DNA from 3 places in the Pseudomonas sp. CDFA 610 genome. Region 1 is predicted to be linked to each of the others. Evidence: predicted binding sites of a transcription regulator. Region 1 holds the regulator's gene; each other region holds the start of a gene.
The links. Region 1 encodes sigma-54, which starts transcription at its own class of promoters, with help from an activator protein. Its sites were predicted from a motif close to ANTGGCATNNANNTTGCTNT; they were not measured.
Positions count from the first base shown of each region.

Region 2: KDX39_RS12490 (flagellar hook-length control protein FliK) is a predicted target of sigma-54. The motif match lies at 1,867-1,886, and genes of this name have one in related genera.
Region 3: KDX39_RS12925 (circularly permuted type 2 ATP-grasp protein) is a predicted target of sigma-54. The motif match lies at 2,827-2,846, and genes of this name have one in related genera.

Region 1 is NZ_JAGTPM010000011.1:169,015-174,914, forward strand. Features, by position in the region: gene KDX39_RS20985 (superoxide dismutase) at 1-343, shown strand, start outside; gene KDX39_RS20990 (ZIP family metal transporter) at 372-1,259, shown strand; gene KDX39_RS20995 (HPr family phosphocarrier protein) at 1,288-1,560, opposite strand; gene rapZ (RNase adapter RapZ) at 1,577-2,434, opposite strand; gene ptsN (PTS IIA-like nitrogen regulatory protein PtsN) at 2,437-2,901, opposite strand; gene hpf (ribosome hibernation-promoting factor, HPF/YfiA family) at 2,914-3,222, opposite strand; gene KDX39_RS21015 (RNA polymerase factor sigma-54) at 3,297-4,790, opposite strand; gene lptB (LPS export ABC transporter ATP-binding protein) at 4,986-5,711, opposite strand; gene lptA (lipopolysaccharide transport periplasmic protein LptA) at 5,711-5,900, opposite strand, start outside.
Region 2 is NZ_JAGTPM010000006.1:60,045-65,944, reverse strand. Features, by position in the region: gene fliL (flagellar basal body-associated protein FliL) at 1-170, opposite strand, end outside; gene KDX39_RS12490 (flagellar hook-length control protein FliK) at 419-1,831, opposite strand; gene KDX39_RS12485 (Hpt domain-containing protein) at 1,934-2,290, opposite strand; gene KDX39_RS12480 (SpoIIE family protein phosphatase) at 2,334-4,031, opposite strand; gene KDX39_RS12475 (STAS domain-containing protein) at 4,035-4,337, opposite strand; gene fliJ (flagellar export protein FliJ) at 4,418-4,867, opposite strand; gene fliI (flagellar protein export ATPase FliI) at 4,874-5,900, opposite strand, start outside.
Region 3 is NZ_JAGTPM010000006.1:146,904-152,803, forward strand. Features, by position in the region: gene KDX39_RS12910 (LTA synthase family protein) at 1-1,320, shown strand, start outside; gene KDX39_RS12915 (hypothetical protein) at 1,531-1,767, shown strand; gene KDX39_RS12920 (ribonuclease E inhibitor RraB) at 2,008-2,349, shown strand; gene KDX39_RS12925 (circularly permuted type 2 ATP-grasp protein) at 2,880-4,289, shown strand; gene KDX39_RS12930 (alpha-E domain-containing protein) at 4,302-5,261, shown strand; gene KDX39_RS12935 (transglutaminase family protein) at 5,258-5,900, shown strand, end outside.

The DNA of each region.
Region 1 (5,900 bases):
CGGCGGTGGCGGTCTGCCGAAAGGTGAGGTCGCTAAAGCCATCGACGCCCAGTTGGGCGGCTTCGACAGTTTCAAGGAAGCCTTCACCAAGGCGGCGCTGACTCGCTTTGGCAGCGGCTGGGCCTGGCTGAGCGTTACGCCGGACAAGAAGCTTGTGGTGGAAAGCAGCGGTAATCAGGACAGCCCGTTGATGAGCGGCAACACGCCGATTCTGGGTCTCGACGTATGGGAGCACGCCTACTACCTGCGCTACCAGAACCGTCGTCCTGAATACATCAATGCGTTCTACAACGTCGTCAACTGGGACGAGGTGTCCCGGCGTTATCAGGCCGCTGTGGCCTGATATTCCTCAACACGAACCAAGGCCGTCTATGCGTTCTGAAATACTCGCTGTCAGCAGTGTCCGGTTGTTTCGTCTTGCAGTAGGCACCGTGCTGCTCTTGGCGGGTATGGCTTTACTGGCGGCTCAAGGGTTGGCCTGGCTGAACCTTGAGCCGCGCCTGCTGCGTGCCTTGGAAGGTGGCGCGATCTGCGCTCTGGGAACTGCGCTGGGTGCGGTGCCGGTGTTGGTGATCCGCAAGATGCCAATCATGGTGTCGGACGGTCTGCTGGGTTTTGGCGCCGGGGTGATGCTGGCCGCGACGGCATTCTCACTGATCGTGCCGGGCCTCGCAGCTGCCGAGGGCCTGGGGTTAACGCCGTGGGGCGCTGGCGGCCTGATCGGACTTGGAATCGTTCTGGGTGCCCTTGGCCTGTTCGCAGTGGATTACAGCGTTTCTCAGGGCGCGCAGTCCGGAAGCATTCAGGATCACCCGGCAATTGCGCCGCGTATCTGGCTGTTCGTGATCGCCATCGTGGCGCATAACATTCCAGAGGGCATGGCAATTGGTGTATCGGCAGGCGGAGGCTTGTCGGAAGCTGACAGTCTGGCCATCGGTATTGCCTTGCAGGATGTGCCTGAAGGACTGGTGATCGCGATGGTACTGGCGGGGGCGGGGATGTCGCGGGTCAGGGCGTTTCTGATCGGCGCCGCGTCCGGGTTGGTGGAGCCTCTGTTCGCATTACTGGGGGCCTGGCTCGTCGCAATCGCCGAGCCTTTGCTGCCATTCGGTCTGGCTCTTGCCGCAGGCGCCATGCTGCTGGTGGTGACCCACGAAATCATCCCCGAATCACGTCTCAATGGACACAACAGGATCGCCAGTCTGGGGCTGATTGCAGGGTTCTGTCTGATGATGGTGATGGATACAGCGCTGGTCTGACAATTGAGTGGGGCGTGTAAGAAGTGTCTTACTCGCCTTCGTCAAACTTGTTGTTGATCAGCTCGACCAGGCCATCCAGTGCTTCCTGCTCATCTTCACCTTCAGTCGAAAGATGAATTTCGGTGCCTTTGCCAGCGGCCAGCATCATCACGGCCATGATGCTTTTGCCGTCGACCATGCTCTCCGGCGAGCGGCCAACTCTTATCTGGCAAGCGTGTTTGCCTGCGACCCCTACGAACTTGGCGGCTGCGCGGGCATGCAGGCCCAGTTTGTTGATGATGGTGATTTGACGAGCGGGCATCGCAGAGGTGTTCCTTTCAGCTGAGGTCGCGGTGGCGAACCTGAACGTTCTTGAGTGATGGTTGCAGAACCTGCCCCAGCCGCTCTGTCAGATAGACAGACCGGTGATGCCCGCCTGTGCAGCCAATGGCAATGGTCACATAGGACCGATTGCTTGCAGCGAAACGAGGCAGCCATTTAGTGAGGTAGGAAGAGATGTCCTGGAACATTTCTTCAACGTCGGGCTGTGCCGCCAGATAATCGATGACAGGTTGTTCGAGTCCCGAATGATCGCGCAGCTCAGGCTTCCAGTACGGATTGGGCAGGCAGCGCACATCAAAGACCAGGTCTGCATCGACCGGCATGCCGCGCTTGAAACCGAACGACTCGATCAGAAACGCAGTGCCTGGTTCCGGCTTGTTCAACAGACGCAGCTTGAGCGTGTCGCGCAGTTGGTAAAGATTGAGGTGAGTGGTGTTGATCTTGAGGTCGGCCAGATCGATGATCGGCCCCAGCAGCGCGCTCTCGTCACGTATGGCCTCGGCCAGCGAGCGGTCCGATGTACTCAGCGGATGGCGCCGGCGGGTCTCGGAAAAGCGCTTCAGCAGGGTGGCTTCGTCGGCATCCAGATACAACACATCGCACTGGATATTGCGCGCACGTACCTCGTCGAGCATGGCCGGGAAGCGGGTCAGGTGACTGGGCAGGTTGCGGGCATCGATGGAAACCGCCAGCAGCGGTTCGGCCAGTTCGGTGTTGATCAAGGCTCGTTCGGCAAGCTCCGGAAGCAATCCGGCAGGCAGGTTGTCGACACAGTAGAAGCCGCTGTCTTCCAGTACATCGAGCGCCGTGCTCTTGCCCGAGCCGGAGCGGCCACTCACGATGATCATGCGCATGGTCAGTTGCCGTTCTGCACGTCTAGCACCACTTGATAGAGCGCTTCATTGGTCTTGGCGCTGCGCAGGCGTGTCCGGACATCCTTGGAATCAAGCATGCTGGCGATCTGGCGCAGCAGTTCCAGATGCTTGTCTGTGGCAGCCTCCGGGACCAGCAGCACGAACAGCAGATCGACAGGCGCGCCGTCGATGGCATCGAAGTCTACGGAATCGTTGAGATGAATGACGGCACTGACAGGTTCGCCACAGGTGGCAAGACGGCAGTGAGGGATGGCAATACCGTTGCCGAAACCGGTGGAGCCAAGTTTTTCACGGGCGACGAGCGCCTTGAATACTGTTTCCCAATCAAGCCCCGGTACTTCGCGGCCAATCAGTCGGGCAATATGTTCGAGTACGCTTTTCTTGCTGCCGCCCGGCACGTTCACTTCGGAACGGCCGGGGGTCAGGATTTCTTCAAGTCGGATCATGTGTGGTGAGCGTCAGCGAGCGTTTGCACCCTTGAGGATGCTTTGCTGCTTTTCCTTATGCTTGAGCAATTGTCTGTCGAGCTTGTCAGTGAGCAGGTCGATGGCCGCGTACATGTCGTCATGTTCAGCATTGGCAACTACCTCTCCACCGTGGATATGCAGCGTGGCTTCGATCTTCTGTTTCAGTTTCTCGACCGCCATCGTGACCTGCACGTTTGTAATCTTGTCAAAATGCCCTTCGAGTTTCTTGAGCTTTAGCTCAACGTATTCACGGAGTGGCTTGGTCACTTCCAGTTGGTGTCCACTGATGTTGACTTGCATACAGCTTCTCCTTTGCCAGTGCATAAAGAGGCAGGCGTAATGCCTGCCACTGGAACGCTGTGGCTCGGCCTGCATCACATCAGTCGCTTGCGCTCGCTGGACGGTGCAATCCCAAGAGATTCGCGGTATTTGGCAACTGTGCGACGGGCTACTTGAATGCCTTGTGCCTCCAGTAAACCAGCGATCTTGCTATCACTCAACGGCTTTTTCTGATTTTCCGCCGCAACCAGTTTTTTGATGATTGCGCGAATTGCCGTGGATGAGCACTCGCCGCCTTCTGAGGTGCTGACGTGACTGGAGAAGAAGTATTTCAGCTCGTAAATACCGCGTGGCGTGTGCATGAACTTCTGCGTGGTAACGCGGGAAATCGTTGATTCATGCATGCCCACCGCCTCGGCGATATCGTGCAATACCAGCGGCTTCATGGCCTCATCGCCATACTCCAGAAAGCCGCGCTGATGCTCGACGATCTGAGTGGCGACCTTCATCAGCGTTTCGTTGCGGCTTTGCAGGCTCTTGATGAACCAGCGGGCTTCCTGCAACTGATTGCGCATGAAGGTGTTGTCGGCGCTGGTGTCTGCACGGCGTACGAAGCCTGCATACTGCGGATTGACTCGCAGGCGCGGTACCGATTCCTGGTTCAGCTCGACCAGCCAGCGTTCGTTGTCCTTGCGCACGATGACATCTGGAATGACGTACTCGGCTTCGGTGGATTCGATCTGCGAGCCTGGGCGCGGATTCAGGCTCTGCACCAGTTCGATAACCTGACGAAGTTCGTCTTCCTTGATTTTCATGCGACGCATGAGCTGGCCGTAGTCACGGCTGCCCAGCAGGTCGATGTAATCGGTAACCAGGCGCTGCGCTTCGCTCAGCCAGGGCGTCTTTGCCGGTAGCTGGCGCAGTTGCAGCAGCAGGCATTCGCTCAGAGTGCGCGCACCGATGCCGGCCGGTTCGAATTGCTGGATGCGGTGCAGGACGGCTTCGATCTCATCAAGCTCGATATCCAGCTCGGGATCGAAGGACTCGAGAATCTCTTCAAGAGTCTCGTCGAGATAGCCTTGATTGTTGATGCAGTCGATCAGCGTGACGGCGACTAGGCGATCCTTGTCGGACATCGGAGCAACATTGAGCTGCCAGAGCAGGTGGCTTTGCAGGCTTTCTCCGACGGATGTACGGGTGGTGAAGTCCCACTCATCATCGTCATTGCTGGGCAGGCTGCTGGCGCTGGTCTGGTAGATGTCTTCCCAGGCCGTATCGACAGGCAGCTCATTGGGAATGCGCTCGTTCCATTCGCCTTCCTCGAGGTTATCTACGGTAGGCGCAGATTCCTGATAGGTCGGTTCCTGAACATCGGGATTGGGCTTTTGTTCGATGTTGTCCGCCATCGGGTCGGAGTTATCGAAGTCGTCGCCTTCCTCCTGGCGTTCCAGCATGGGGTTCGATTCCAGCGCCTCCTGGATCTCCTGCTGGAGGTCCAGTGTGGATAGCTGGAGTAAGCGGATTGCCTGTTGCAGCTGCGGTGTCATCGTCAGCTGCTGGCCCATTCTCAAGACTAGCGATGGTTTCATGGCAGGGGCTAAACACCTTATTCGCCGGCGCTCACGCGCCATCCACTACAGGCGCCGAAACGCCAACTTAAGCAAATTATATGCCTGAAAGCACGGCGTTTGCCTAGAGCGTTACGAGAAATAATGTCTTGTCAATAAGCCGCATCGATATTGGCGGCCTTGAAGGGCCGGATGCGGCTTTTTCAAAGGCGGCTTTTACAGGCGGAATTCGTGACCCAGATAGACTTCTTTAACCAACTGGTTTGCCAGAATGGTTTGCGAGTCGCCTTCTGCGATCAGTTGTCCGTCATTGACGATATAAGCTGTTTCACAGATATCCAGCGTTTCGCGAACGTTGTGGTCGGTGATCAGCACGCCAATGCCCTTGGCCTTGAGGTGATGAATGATCTGCTTGATGTCGCCTACCGAAATAGGGTCCACGCCTGCGAAGGGTTCGTCCAGAAGGATGAACTTGGGTGCTGTCGCCAGGGCGCGTGCAATCTCCACACGGCGACGTTCGCCGCCCGAAAGGCTCATGCCGAGGTTGTCGCGGATATGCGTGATGTGGAATTCCTGGAGGAGGCCTTCCAGTTCCTTGCGTCGGGCAGCGGTGTCGAGTTCCTTGCGGGTCTCGAGGATAGCCATGATGTTGTCGGCCACCGACAGCTTGCGGAAGATCGAGGCTTCCTGCGGCAGATAACCGATGCCTGCACGAGCACGACCATGCATGGGTTGATGGCTGACGTCCAGGTCGTCGATCAGTACACGGCCCTGATCAGCCTGTACCAGTCCGACAATCATGTAGAAGCAGGTGGTCTTGCCGGCACCGTTGGGGCCCAGCAGGCCGACAATCTGGCCGCTTTCGATGGAAATGCTCACATCGCGCACGACCTGACGGCTTTTGTAGCTTTTAGCCAGATGCTGGGCTTTAAGCGTCGCCATTACTGGGCCTTCTGCGGTTGATCGGTTTTCTTTTTCGGCTGGATAACCATGTCGATTCGTGGGCGTGGCGTGGTCACTTTAGCGCCACCGTTGGCACGGCCTGCACTGACGACCTGCCTGACCGTGTCGTAGACGATCTTCTCGCCTTCGGACGTGTTGCCGTCGTTGACAACCTTGGCCTTGTCGATC
Region 2 (5,900 bases), on a different contig from region 1:
GCCGCGGCCGCAGCAACTGCCGGATCAGGCGCGCTTTCGCTCTTGTGCATGATGAACCAGGTTGCACCCACTGACAGACCGACAGCGAGCAGCAAGGCCACAACCGCTACGATGATGAGCTTGAGTTTGCCTTTGGAAGCGGGGTCTTTAACTTCTTCGCTCTTCGCCATGCCAATAATCCGTCACTATTCAAGGGGTCTTCAATACGTGACAGGGGCAGAGCAAGTGTTATGCCAGAGTTGGCAGAAGGGAGGCGGATCGGACTCAAACGAGTTTTCAGCCATGGCAGCACGCGCGCTCAAGGGCGCTCAAACGGCTGAAGACATAGAGTTTGCGAAAGGCCGACTACGCCCTTCGCTCAGAAGCAGACTTCAGCGCACCTTCAGAAGCTGGGGGTCAAGCCGCAGCTCCCACCGAATCAAGCGTAGTAATCGATCTCGCTGGTACCGATCACGCGCGCTGCCGGCTGACTTACAGGAACGGCGGCATCTGCAATGGAAACGTCGTCAGCACTGTCACCCAAGCCCGTTCCACCACCACGTCCGCCGCGTTGAGCCCGGCTGGCCTGCTCCTGAGCCTGTTGCTGGGCCTGCTGTTGCGACTGGTCCGAAACATTCACGTCCACCTGACCCAGCCCTTGCTGGCTGAACGAGTCACGCAGACGCGACATCTGGCTTTCAAGCGCTTCACGCACGCCCAGATGGGCACTCATGAACGTCACCTGAGTCTGTTGATCCGGCGCCATATTGACGCGAATATCAAGGCGCCCGAGTTCCGCCGGCTCCAGCTTGATTTCGGCCGACTTCAGGTTCTGGCTCGACAGGTACATGACCCGGTCCACCACACCCTCGGTCCAGCCACTCTGGTGCATGGCCAGCGGCTGACTCATCAACGGCGTTGCCGCCGGCGTCGCTGCAGCCCTGGCAGGCTGTGCAGCCTGACTCAGAGCCGCCAGACGATCGGCAAAGTTATCAACCCGCGTGTCACCTGCGGCGCTTTTCACATCCTTCAGGCCTTCACCGATGAGACCGCTGAACGACTTGTCACTGCTTTCGGTACTGCTGTCATCAGAGGGCAACTGCTCGCTGACCAGCGACAGGTTATTGGCGATATTCTGTGACGGGTCCGCTTCGGCATTGGATGGCGTCGCCTTGCTGGCGGCGTGAGCATTCTGGGCCGCCATCTGCGTTCTGGCGCTGGCGTTTTCCAACGCCAACTGCACTGCCTCAAGACCGTCGAGCGGATCTGCCTCAGGATCAAAGGCAGCGTCAACCACTGCTGGTGGCGCCGCTTTCGCTCCGGCAGCCAGCTCAACCACAGGCGAAGCCTTGGTATCGGCAACCGCAGGCTTGGCAATCGCAGGTGCAACAGGCGTCTGTGCGGTCATGGCCTGCAATGCGGGATTCAGCGCCGGATCAGCAACCGGCAACGTCTCGCCGTCGGCCAGCGTATCGGTCAGTACCTGATCGTCCGCGGCCTGGTCGGCTGCTGCCTGATCTTCATCGGCAGTAGCGGTGGTTGCGTTGGCAGGCAAACCGTTGCCGCTATCGGCAACGGATGAGGTATTTGTGGCAGCACCTTGATCGGCGGAGGGCTTGTCCTTGCCGCTTGCGACCTTGTCCGAGCCGGAAGCGGCCTTGTCCCTTGCCGATTTCACAGGCACATCATCGCGCGCAGAAGCCGTATCCTTTGCCTGTTTGGCATAGACATTGGAGAAGCTGGAGGCCTCATCCTTGCCGGCGTCGGCAGGCTTGACCGCATTGTTGGCCGCGCTGGACCTGGAGGTCGCAGCGGCATTGGCCTGAAGAAGCGCATTGGTGGCGAGGGGCATTTCGGTCTCCGCATAAACAGCTGGTTACCGAATTACTAGCAAGATGCAGGCCAACCCTCAAAGAGCAGTCTGGACGTCATCTGCCGGACAGGGTCCAAGCGCTTAATTGACGAAGAACTGGCGCTCTGCATCGAACAGCCGGCGGATAGTCGCGTACTCGCTGTCGATACTGCCGATCAGCTCTTCCAGACCCTCACGTCGTTGTTGACGGGCGCGCTCCTCAAGCTCGCGACATAGCTCGGAAAGCCGTAGCGCTCCCATGTTACTGCTGCTGCCTTTGAAACTGTGGGCGTTCAGGCTCAGCGTTTCCAGGTCAGGCCCATGGAGCTCAAGCGCCAGACGCATCTGGGAAAGGCGCTGCTCGGAGTCCTTGAAGAAAACATCCAGCAACGTGGGATACTCATCTTCCATGACTTCCTGCAGGGTACTCAAAACGTTGTAATCCAGATGAACAGACACTTGCTCACTCCTTGATCAAGACTCCAGGGCGCGATTATGCCACTCACGTCCAGGAAAATTCCACGCAGGCGATCCTGCCATCCGTGGACCATCGGGCCTGCCGACTCAGTTCACATACCAACCTGATGCCGCGCCCATACAAACCGTCAATGACAGGTGTATGGTCGATCACCTGCTGCGCATCGAAACCGTTGCCGCTGTCTTCGACACTCAAGGTAAGACGGCCACCCTGCCCTACAGGTTCAATTCTCAGGGTCATGCAGATAAATCCGTCACGAAGATTCTCGAGACGCTCGGCACGCAGCTCATAGTAGCGGGCAAAACCGGCAGCATCATGCTTGAGCGCCGAATCGAGCCCCAGTACACCGTGCTCGAGGGCGTTGCTGTACAACTCACCCATTACCGCATGCAGCGCACCGCCCTGGCTGCGCAGGCCGTGAACCTCCAGAAGCAACTGCAGAACGTAAGGCACAGGATTGAACCGCTTGAGGGTGGAGCCGCGAAATTCGAAACTGGCCGACCAGTCCAGAGGGCTTGAGGCGCCGCTGTCGGAGTACGTGGGCAGCGGCAATGGATCCAGCGGCTCGTCGATCACTGTGATTTCCAGCAGGCTGACGTCATCACGCGCCTTGCCGCCGAAGTCGTTCAGCGCCTGAAGGATTTCCTGGATCAGAAACGCGGGCCGGTCATTGGCGGCCAATACATCTCGCAGTCGCTGCACACCGAAAAGCTGATCATGGCTGTCGCTGGTATCGAGCACCCCGTCAGACAGCAGGAAGATCCGGTCACCCAGCGCCAGCGGATAGACGTCGGTCCTGACCTCAAACGCATCCACGCTCAGTACGCCAAGCGGCAGATGCCGGGAAACCAGTATGACCGGCTCAGCCCCGTCGGCGCGCAACAGATAGCCGTCCGGCAGTCCGCCGTTCCAGACCTCGACCTGCCGCTGCGAGAGATTGACGCACAGCAGCGTGGCACAGCAAAACATGTCCACCGGCAGGATGCGCTTCAGCTTGGCGTTCATTTCGCGCAGGATCTCGACCAGACCAAAGCCTTTCGCTGTCATACCGTAAAACACGTCGGCCAGCGGCATTGCCCCTACGGCAGCCGGCAAACCGTGCCCGGTAAAATCCCCCAGCAGCACGTGCATATGCCCGGCCGGGGTGTAGGCCGCCAGCATCAGGTCCCCGTTGAACAGCGCATAAGGCGATTGCAGGTAACGAATATTCGCCGCACCCAGACAGCCGGAATGCGCGACCTGATCGAAGACGGCCTTGGCGACGCGCTGCTCGTTGAGCAGGTATTCATGGTGAGTGCTGATCAAGTCCCGTTGCTGCAGAACGGTCTCCTGCAAAAGCCGCAGGCGATTCATGGCATTGATCTTGGCCGCCAGCACTTGAGTGTTGTAGGGCTTGGAGACGAAGTCATCGCCGCCCGCATCCAGACACCGTGCCAGCGCCTCGCCTTCGGTGAGTGACGTCAGAAAGATGATCGGCACCAACGATTCGCCAGCCATGAGCTTGATTCGCCGCGCCGCCTCGAAGCCGTCCATCAGCGGCATCATTGCGTCCATCAACACCAGATGCGGACGCTCGGTACTGAAGATCGCCACAGCCTCAAGGCCGTTGGCCGCGCTCACCACCCGATGCCCAAGGCGAGCGATGATGGTTGCGAGCAACAGTCGGTCACTGGCGCTGTCGTCGGCGATCAGAATGCACAGGCCTTTCGAGAGCGCCTGCACCGATCAGCTCAACTGAAACAGCTTCGAGAAATTGGAGATCGCGAGGATCTTGGACACATCGGCCGAGCAGTTGATCAGTCGCACCTGCGCCCTGTCACCACCGGCGTGATCGCGCAGCAGCAACAACATTCCCAGCGCGGAGCTGTCCAGATAATGGGTGTCGCGCAGGTCCACGACATAACTCAAATCCCCCGACTGCCCTTCGTAGGCACCCCGAAAGGCCTGATGCGTAGCAAAGTCGAAACGCCCCGCAATATAAAGCGTCAACTGGCGCCGGTCCGGGGAAAGCTCGGAAGTGACTGTCATAGGAATTCCTGAAATATTTCAAAACCTGGACACTGTGAGCGTAGACCAGACTTTGTGATCGCCTCGTCAAAAAATCAGTGTCAGAACTGTTCGTGACGGGGCAGACGCTGGGACAGTTCGTCAAGCAGCTTCTGTTCACGCTTGTCTTCAAGCTTGCGCGCCTCGTCCATGTAGCGCTGGACCAGTTTGCGCAACCCCTCGACACGCGCATAAGCGTCCTGCCAGGAACCGCGCGCCTTGTCGAGATTGACCTTGTGCCACTCAAGGCTTTTGTACTGCTGCGCCACGGCGACATCCAGCTGACTCAGAAAGCGCTGATAACCCAGCAACCATTGGCCGGACACACCGGAGCTACCGCGCTGCAGCCACTGCTGCTGATAGTCATGGCGAAACTGGTCCAGTTCCTGAAGCTTGCTGTTGGCCAGATTGACCTGCCCCTGAAAGTGCCCGAGACGCTGCGCCGCCGAACGCTCGGCCGCCTCCGCCATCTCGACCACAGGCGCCAGACGCGCCGCTCGACTCTGGGCCATGGCTTATCAGCCGCCCGGTGCCGGACCGAATACCGAAGCCAACGCTTCGCCACTGGCCTGCATGCTTTCATTGTCGCGCAACCCCTGACGCTGATAGCGCACCAGCACCGGATGCAGCGCAATGGCCATGTCGGTTTCCCGGTCACCACCGGCGACATAGGCACCCACACTGATCAGGTCGCGGGTCTGCTGATAGCGTGACCACAGCTGCTTGAAATGCTGGGCCCGGGCCATGTGCTCAGGCGTCACCACCGAGGGCATGACCCGACTGATCGAGGCTTCGATGTCGATGGCCGGGTAATGCCCTTCTTCGGCCAGTCGGCGCGAGAGCACGATGTGCCCGTCGAGAACACCTCGCGCAGAGTCGGCAATCGGATCCTGCTGATCATCGCCTTCGGACAGCACTGTGTAGAACGCAGTGATCGAACCACCCCCGGCTTCGGCGTTACCGGCACGCTCGACCAGCTTGGGCAAACGGGCAAACACCGACGGCGGATAACCCTTGGTCGCAGGCGGCTCACCAATGGCCAGGGCGATTTCCCGCTGAGCCTGAGCAAAACGGGTCAGGGAATCCATCAGCAACAGGACGTTCTTGCCCTGATCACGAAAATACTCGGCGATACGCGTGCAATACATGGCAGCGCGCAGACGCATCAAAGGTGCATCATCGGCAGGCGAAGCTACCACCACCGAGCGTTTCAGGCCTTCCTCGCCAAGAATATGCTCGATGAACTCCTTCACCTCACGGCCCCGCTCACCGATCAGCCCTACGACGATAATGTCGGCTTCGGTGAAGCGCGTCATCATGCCGAGCAGCACACTCTTGCCCACGCCTGTACCGGCAAACAGCCCGAGACGCTGGCCGCGCCCGACCGTCAACAGACCGTTGATGCAGCGGATGCCAACATCCAGCGGCTGGCTGATGGGGTCACGCTTGAGCGGATTGATGGCCGGACCGTCCATTGGCACCCAGTCTTCGGCCTTGATCGGAGGACGTCCGTCCAGTGGTCGGCCTGCACCATCCAGTACCCGC
Region 3 (5,900 bases), on a different contig from region 1:
TCTGAGGATCGCGATAACGTCTGGAAAGCCACGTTGCCCCAGGCCGATGCGCAACAGACTGTCCGCGAGATGCTGCTGACGCCCCATGACAAGCTGGTTGAGCCGGACATCGCTGCAGTACGTCGTGATTTCACGCCGCCTGCGGAAAACACCCTGCCGATCCGTAATGTCGTCGTGATCCTGATGGAGAGCTTCGCCGGTCACTCGGTCGGTGCGCTGGGCAGTGATGCCAATATCACGCCGAACTTCGACAGGCTGTCCAAGGAAGGCCTGCTGTTCGATCACTTCTTCTCCAACGGCACCCACACCCACCAGGGTATGTTCGCCACCATGGCCTGCTTCCCGAACCTGCCAGGTTTCGAATACCTGATGCAGACGCCAGAGGGCAGCCACAAGCTGTCGGGCCTGCCGCAGCTGTTGAGCACGGGTCGCAACTACGACGACGTCTACGTCTACAACGGCAACTTTGCCTGGGACAATCAGTCGGGCTTCTTCAGCAATCAGGGCATGACCAACTTTGTCGGCCGCGAGGACTTCGTCAATCCGGTGTTCTCCGATCCGACGTGGGGTGTTTCCGATCAGGACATGTTCGACCGCGGCGCTCAGGAGCTGAAGGCGCGTCAGAACGGCAAACCGTTCTATGCCCTGCTGCAGACACTGTCCAACCACACGCCTTACGCATTGCCGGAAAACCTGCCGGTCGAGCGTGTGACTGGCCACGGTTCGCTGGACGAGCATTTGACTGCCATGCGTTATTCCGACTGGGCGCTGGGCCAGTTCTTCGAGAAGGCCAAAAAAGAGCCTTACTTCAAGAACACCCTGTTCGTCGTATTGGGTGACCACGGCTTTGGCAACAACCGTCAACTGACCGAAATGGACCTCGGCCGCTTCAATGTGCCGCTGTTGTTGATCGGCCCGGGCGTGCAGGAAAAGTTCGGCCAGCGCAGCAGCACTGTCGGCACTCAGGTGGACGTCGTACCGACCATCATGGGCCGTCTGGGTGGTCAGACGCGTAACCAGTGCTGGGGACGCGATCTGCTCAACCTGCCGGAAGGCGACAAGGGCTTTGGCGTGATCAAGCCGTCTGGCAGCGAGCAGGTGGTGGCAATCATCAGCGGCAACCGTATTCTGATCGAGCCGACCGAAATGCCGGCCAAGCTGCTGACGTACACGCTGGGCGCCGCTCCGCACGCGGAAGAAGTACCCAACGCTCCGGATACCGAGGAACTCAAGCGCAAGCTGGAAAGCTTCCTGCAAACCGCGACCAAGAGCCTGCTGGACAACACAGCAGGTGTGGAAGCCAGCAAGAACAGGAACTGACCGCTGTCGTCTTTGCCCGATGTGAATCGGGCAAGACGCGCAGTTGACCGTTTCAGCAACGAAGAAGGCCCTCGGCATCCATTGCGAGGGCCTTTTTAGTGAGCCATTTGAGTCCGTTTCCCGCACGCAATCCATTGGAACGAATGGACGCGGCGCAAGGTCCAGAGTAGGTAAGTCAGAGTGCCTGGCTTGCTTATTCTGGAGGCATTGATGAAACAGTGGGCCATTTTGTATCTGGACAAGGATGGTGTGCAGCAACGTCGTGAGGTGCAGTGGCAGGAACGCCCCAGCGAAGAGGATGCTGCACGTCTGTTGCGCAGGGACTTGTATCCCGTCACAGATGAGTTGGATCTCAATGACCTGGAAGGTCGAACCGACGAGCCGACGGTCAAGACACTCAAGGACCATAACAGTGTCCAGATCATTTCCATTACAGAAACGAACTGATCCATCTGAAAAAAAATCTTGATGCGCCAATCACTTGGCAATGGCCCCTCGATGGGTCTACTCTGCAAATGAGGCCGTGAAGACGGCCTCTGACACCTGTCCATCCCCGGCCTGTTCAAGGTCCGGTCAGCGACATGCTTGATTCCCCACGTCGGAGTAACTGCCGTGCGGTGACCTTCTTTTCAATGGTCACTCGGGAAGAGTTGAAACTCTATCTATCGTTGCATAGGAGGACGTTTCATGAGCACAGCCTATCAAGAGGACATCAGCAGTAACGTACTGCGCCGCATGAAAGAAGGCGGTTTTGACTTCGCACGAATTCATCCCATCGAGTTCTATGCCATTTTTCCCGACGAGGAACGGGCGCGGCAGGCTGCAGACAAATTTCGTGGAGAGTCCCTCAATACACAGATCAATGTACGCGACGACGGTGCCTGGCACCTGCAATTGAGCAAGGTGATGTACGCCACCTACGACGGTATCGGTGACTTTGAACAAGACTTTCAAATGGCCATTTCGCCAATGGACGGGGAGGTTGAAGGGTGGGGTGTGAAACAGGAGATCAGAAGGCTGCACGCCTGATCCGCTGCAACTGAATTGAAACATGCGGGCTGACCGGCCGACCTGGAGAAACCTGCCGGGGCGGCCGGTTCTGTTTTCAGAGGTCAGTCAATCTGGCGCAGGAGCTGTTCACGAGCAGCCCGCTCGCCGGGGCTGCGTAACGTCCGAAGCTATTATCAGTGCGCAAAAAAAAGCCACTCAAGAGAGTGGCTCAAAGGGAAGTTCGGTCGTGAGTACGTGAAGGTGCGTGGTACTCGCCGGAAAATGGGGTCAAGGGCAAAAGTGACGTTTGATGCCCTGTTTGCTCGGTTGCTGGCGATTGTGGCGAACTAATATCGTGTTCGGAAATCAACTCTGACTATGCTGGTCATAGATTTCGCGACGCAAAGACGCTTCCGAATGACGCATGAAAGAGGTAGCTGGGGCGTTTGGCGCACAGGAATGGTGCGCAGCCTGCAGGTTTTATATCTAACTTATTGATATTTAAGCGTTTATGCCGGTGGCACGGGCCTTGCGAAGCTTAAGGTGTCCATGGTGACAAGGAGTACGGCATGATCCGCACCTTTTATGACGAGATGTACGATGCTGGCGGTCTGGTCCGTCCGCATTATCGGGAATTCGCCCGCTGGCTGGGCGATACGCCGCCTGAGCTTCTGGCTCAACGCAGGCGTGAAGCCGATCTGCTGTTTCATCGCGCCGGGATCACGTTCACGCTCTACGGTGACGAGCAGGGCACCGAGCGGTTGATTCCGTTTGATACCATTCCCCGCAGCATTCCGGCCAGTGAGTGGCGGGTAGTGGAGCGAGGCTGCATTCAGCGCGTCAAGGCGCTGAACATGTTCCTTGCCGACCTTTATCATGACCAACGCATCATCAAGGCCGGGATCATTCCTGCCGAGCAGGTGCTGGCCAACGAGCAATATCAGTTGGCGATGCAGGGTCTGAATCTGCACCGTGACCTGTATTCGCACATCTCCGGCGTCGACCTGGTCCGTGATGGCGATGGCACCTATTACGTGCTCGAGGACAACCTGCGCACGCCCAGCGGCGTGAGCTACATGCTCGAAGACCGCAAGATGATGATGCGCCTGTTCCCCGAGCTGTTCGCGGCACAGCGCATTGCGCCCATCGATCATTACCCGAACCTGTTGCTGGACACGCTCAAAAGCTCCAGTCCACTGGATAACCCGAGTGTGGTGGTGCTGACGCCCGGGCGCTTCAACAGTGCGTTCTTCGAACATGCTTTCCTGGCCCGCGAGATGGGGGTCGAGCTGGTCGAGGGTGCCGATCTGTTCGTGCGTGATGATCGCGTCTTTATGCGCACCACCGATGGCCCCAAGGCCGTTGATGTGATCTACCGTCGTCTGGACGATGCATTCCTCGATCCGCTGGCCTTCAATCCTGATTCGATGCTGGGCGTGCCCGGTCTGCTGGCGGCGTATCGCTCCGGCAACGTGGTGCTGGCCAACGCCATTGGAACTGGTGTCGCGGACGACAAGTCGGTGTATCCGTATGTCACCGACATGATTCGTTTCTATCTGGACGAAGAGCCGATCCTCAAGAACGTACCGACCTGGCAATGCCGCAAGCCCGAAGAGCTGTCCCACGTGCTGGCCAATCTGAAGGATCTTGTCGTCAAGGAAACCCAGGGTTCCGGCGGTTACGGGATGCTGGTCGGACCTGCCGCCACGGCCGCCGAGATCGAAGCCTTCCGGGTGCGTCTCAAGGCCAAGCCGCATGCGTACATCGCTCAACCGACACTGTGCCTTTCGACCTGTCCGACGTTTGTCGAGAACGGCATCGCCCCGCGCCATATCGATTTGCGCCCCTTTGTTCTGTCCGGTCGTGAAACCCGCGTTGTGCCCGGCGGCCTCACCCGAGTGGCCTTGCGTGAAGGCTCGCTGGTGGTGAATTCGTCTCAGGGTGGCGGAACCAAAGACACCTGGGTGGTCGAGGATTAAGGATGCCTGCCAATGTTAAGTAGAACTGCCTCGGATCTTTTCTGGATGTCGCGTTACCTGGAGCGAGCGGAGAATCTCGCCCGCATGCTGGACGTGAGCTATTCGCTGTCGTTGATGCCTCAGGACGGGCGCGGCGACGGGCTGGATGAAATAGCCATGCCGTTGTTGATCACCGGCACGCTGGAAACCTATATCGAGCGGCACGGCGAGTTGCACGCCGAGCGCATGCTGCATTTCTTCGCTCTGGATGCGAGCAACCCGGCCAGTATCTATAGCTGTCTGGGTGCGGCCCGTGCCAGTGCCCACGCTGTACGCGGCCGGATCACCGCCGACATGTGGGAGAACATCAACTCCACCTGGCTGGAAATCCGTGGCATTGCCCAACAGGGCCTGACGCGTTACGGCATGAGCCGTTTCTGTGAGTGGGTCAAGGAACGTTCGCACCTGTTTCGCGGCGCGACCTACGGCACCATCATGCGCAACGACGCATTCCGCTTCATTCGTCTTGGAACCTTCATCGAGCGCGCCGACAACACCATGCGCATGCTCGACGCGCGTTATGAAATGCTTGAACTGCGCGGTCCTCAGGCCAACGCGGCCGCTGACAATTCCGCCGCCGGTTATTACCAGTGGAGCGCGTTGTTGCGTGCGTTGTCGTCGTTCGAGGCGTATACCGAGGTTTATCGCGATGCACCGGGCGCCCGCCAGGTTGCCGAACTGTTGCTGTTGCGCGCTGACATTCCGCGCTCGTTGCGTGCCTGTCTGGAAGAGATGGACCTGATTCTTGCCAGTCTGCCCGGCGTCAACGGCCGGCCTGCCCAGCGCATGGCGGCCGAGATGGATGCTCGTTTGCGCTACACCAGTATCGACGAGATCCTGGATGAGGGCCTGCATGAATGGCTCAACGAATTCATCCCGATGCTCGCCCAATTGGGTGATGCTATCCACACTTCGTACCTGGAGGCTGCATGAGACTCTCAATTAGCCACGAAACCACCTATCACTATGATGATCAGGTGCGCTCCAGTATCCAGTACCTGCGCCTGACTCCCCACGACAGCGAGCGTCAGAAAGTGCTCAGCTGGCAGTTGACGCTGCCACGCGAAGCGCGTGCACAAGTCGATCCGTTCGGCAATATTCTGCACGTCCTGAGCCTTGAAGAGCCTCATGAATCGATCATCATCGGCGCGCGCGGACAGGTCGAAATCGACGCGTCGTGTGAAGCCGAACACGAAACCCAGTCACCGCTGCCGTTCCTGCGCGTGACGCGCCTGACCGAGCCGGATGAGGCCATTCGCAGCTTCGCGGCCGCGCAATGCGGCAAGCGGGTCGACCGCACTGCGTTGATTGATCTGATGCAGGCGTTGAATCAGCATATGACGTACACGCAGGGTGCGACGGAAGTCGATACCAGCGCGGCTAAAGCGTTCGCCGGACGCTCCGGCGTTTGTCAGGACCACACTCATGCCTTTCTGGCCTGCGCCCGGACTCTGGGCGTGCCGGCGCGTTATGTTTCGGGTTACCTGTGCAGCGAAGACAGCGATCACCTGTCCAGCCATGCATGGGCCGAAGCCTGGATAGATGACGCGTGGTACAGCTTCGACGTAACCA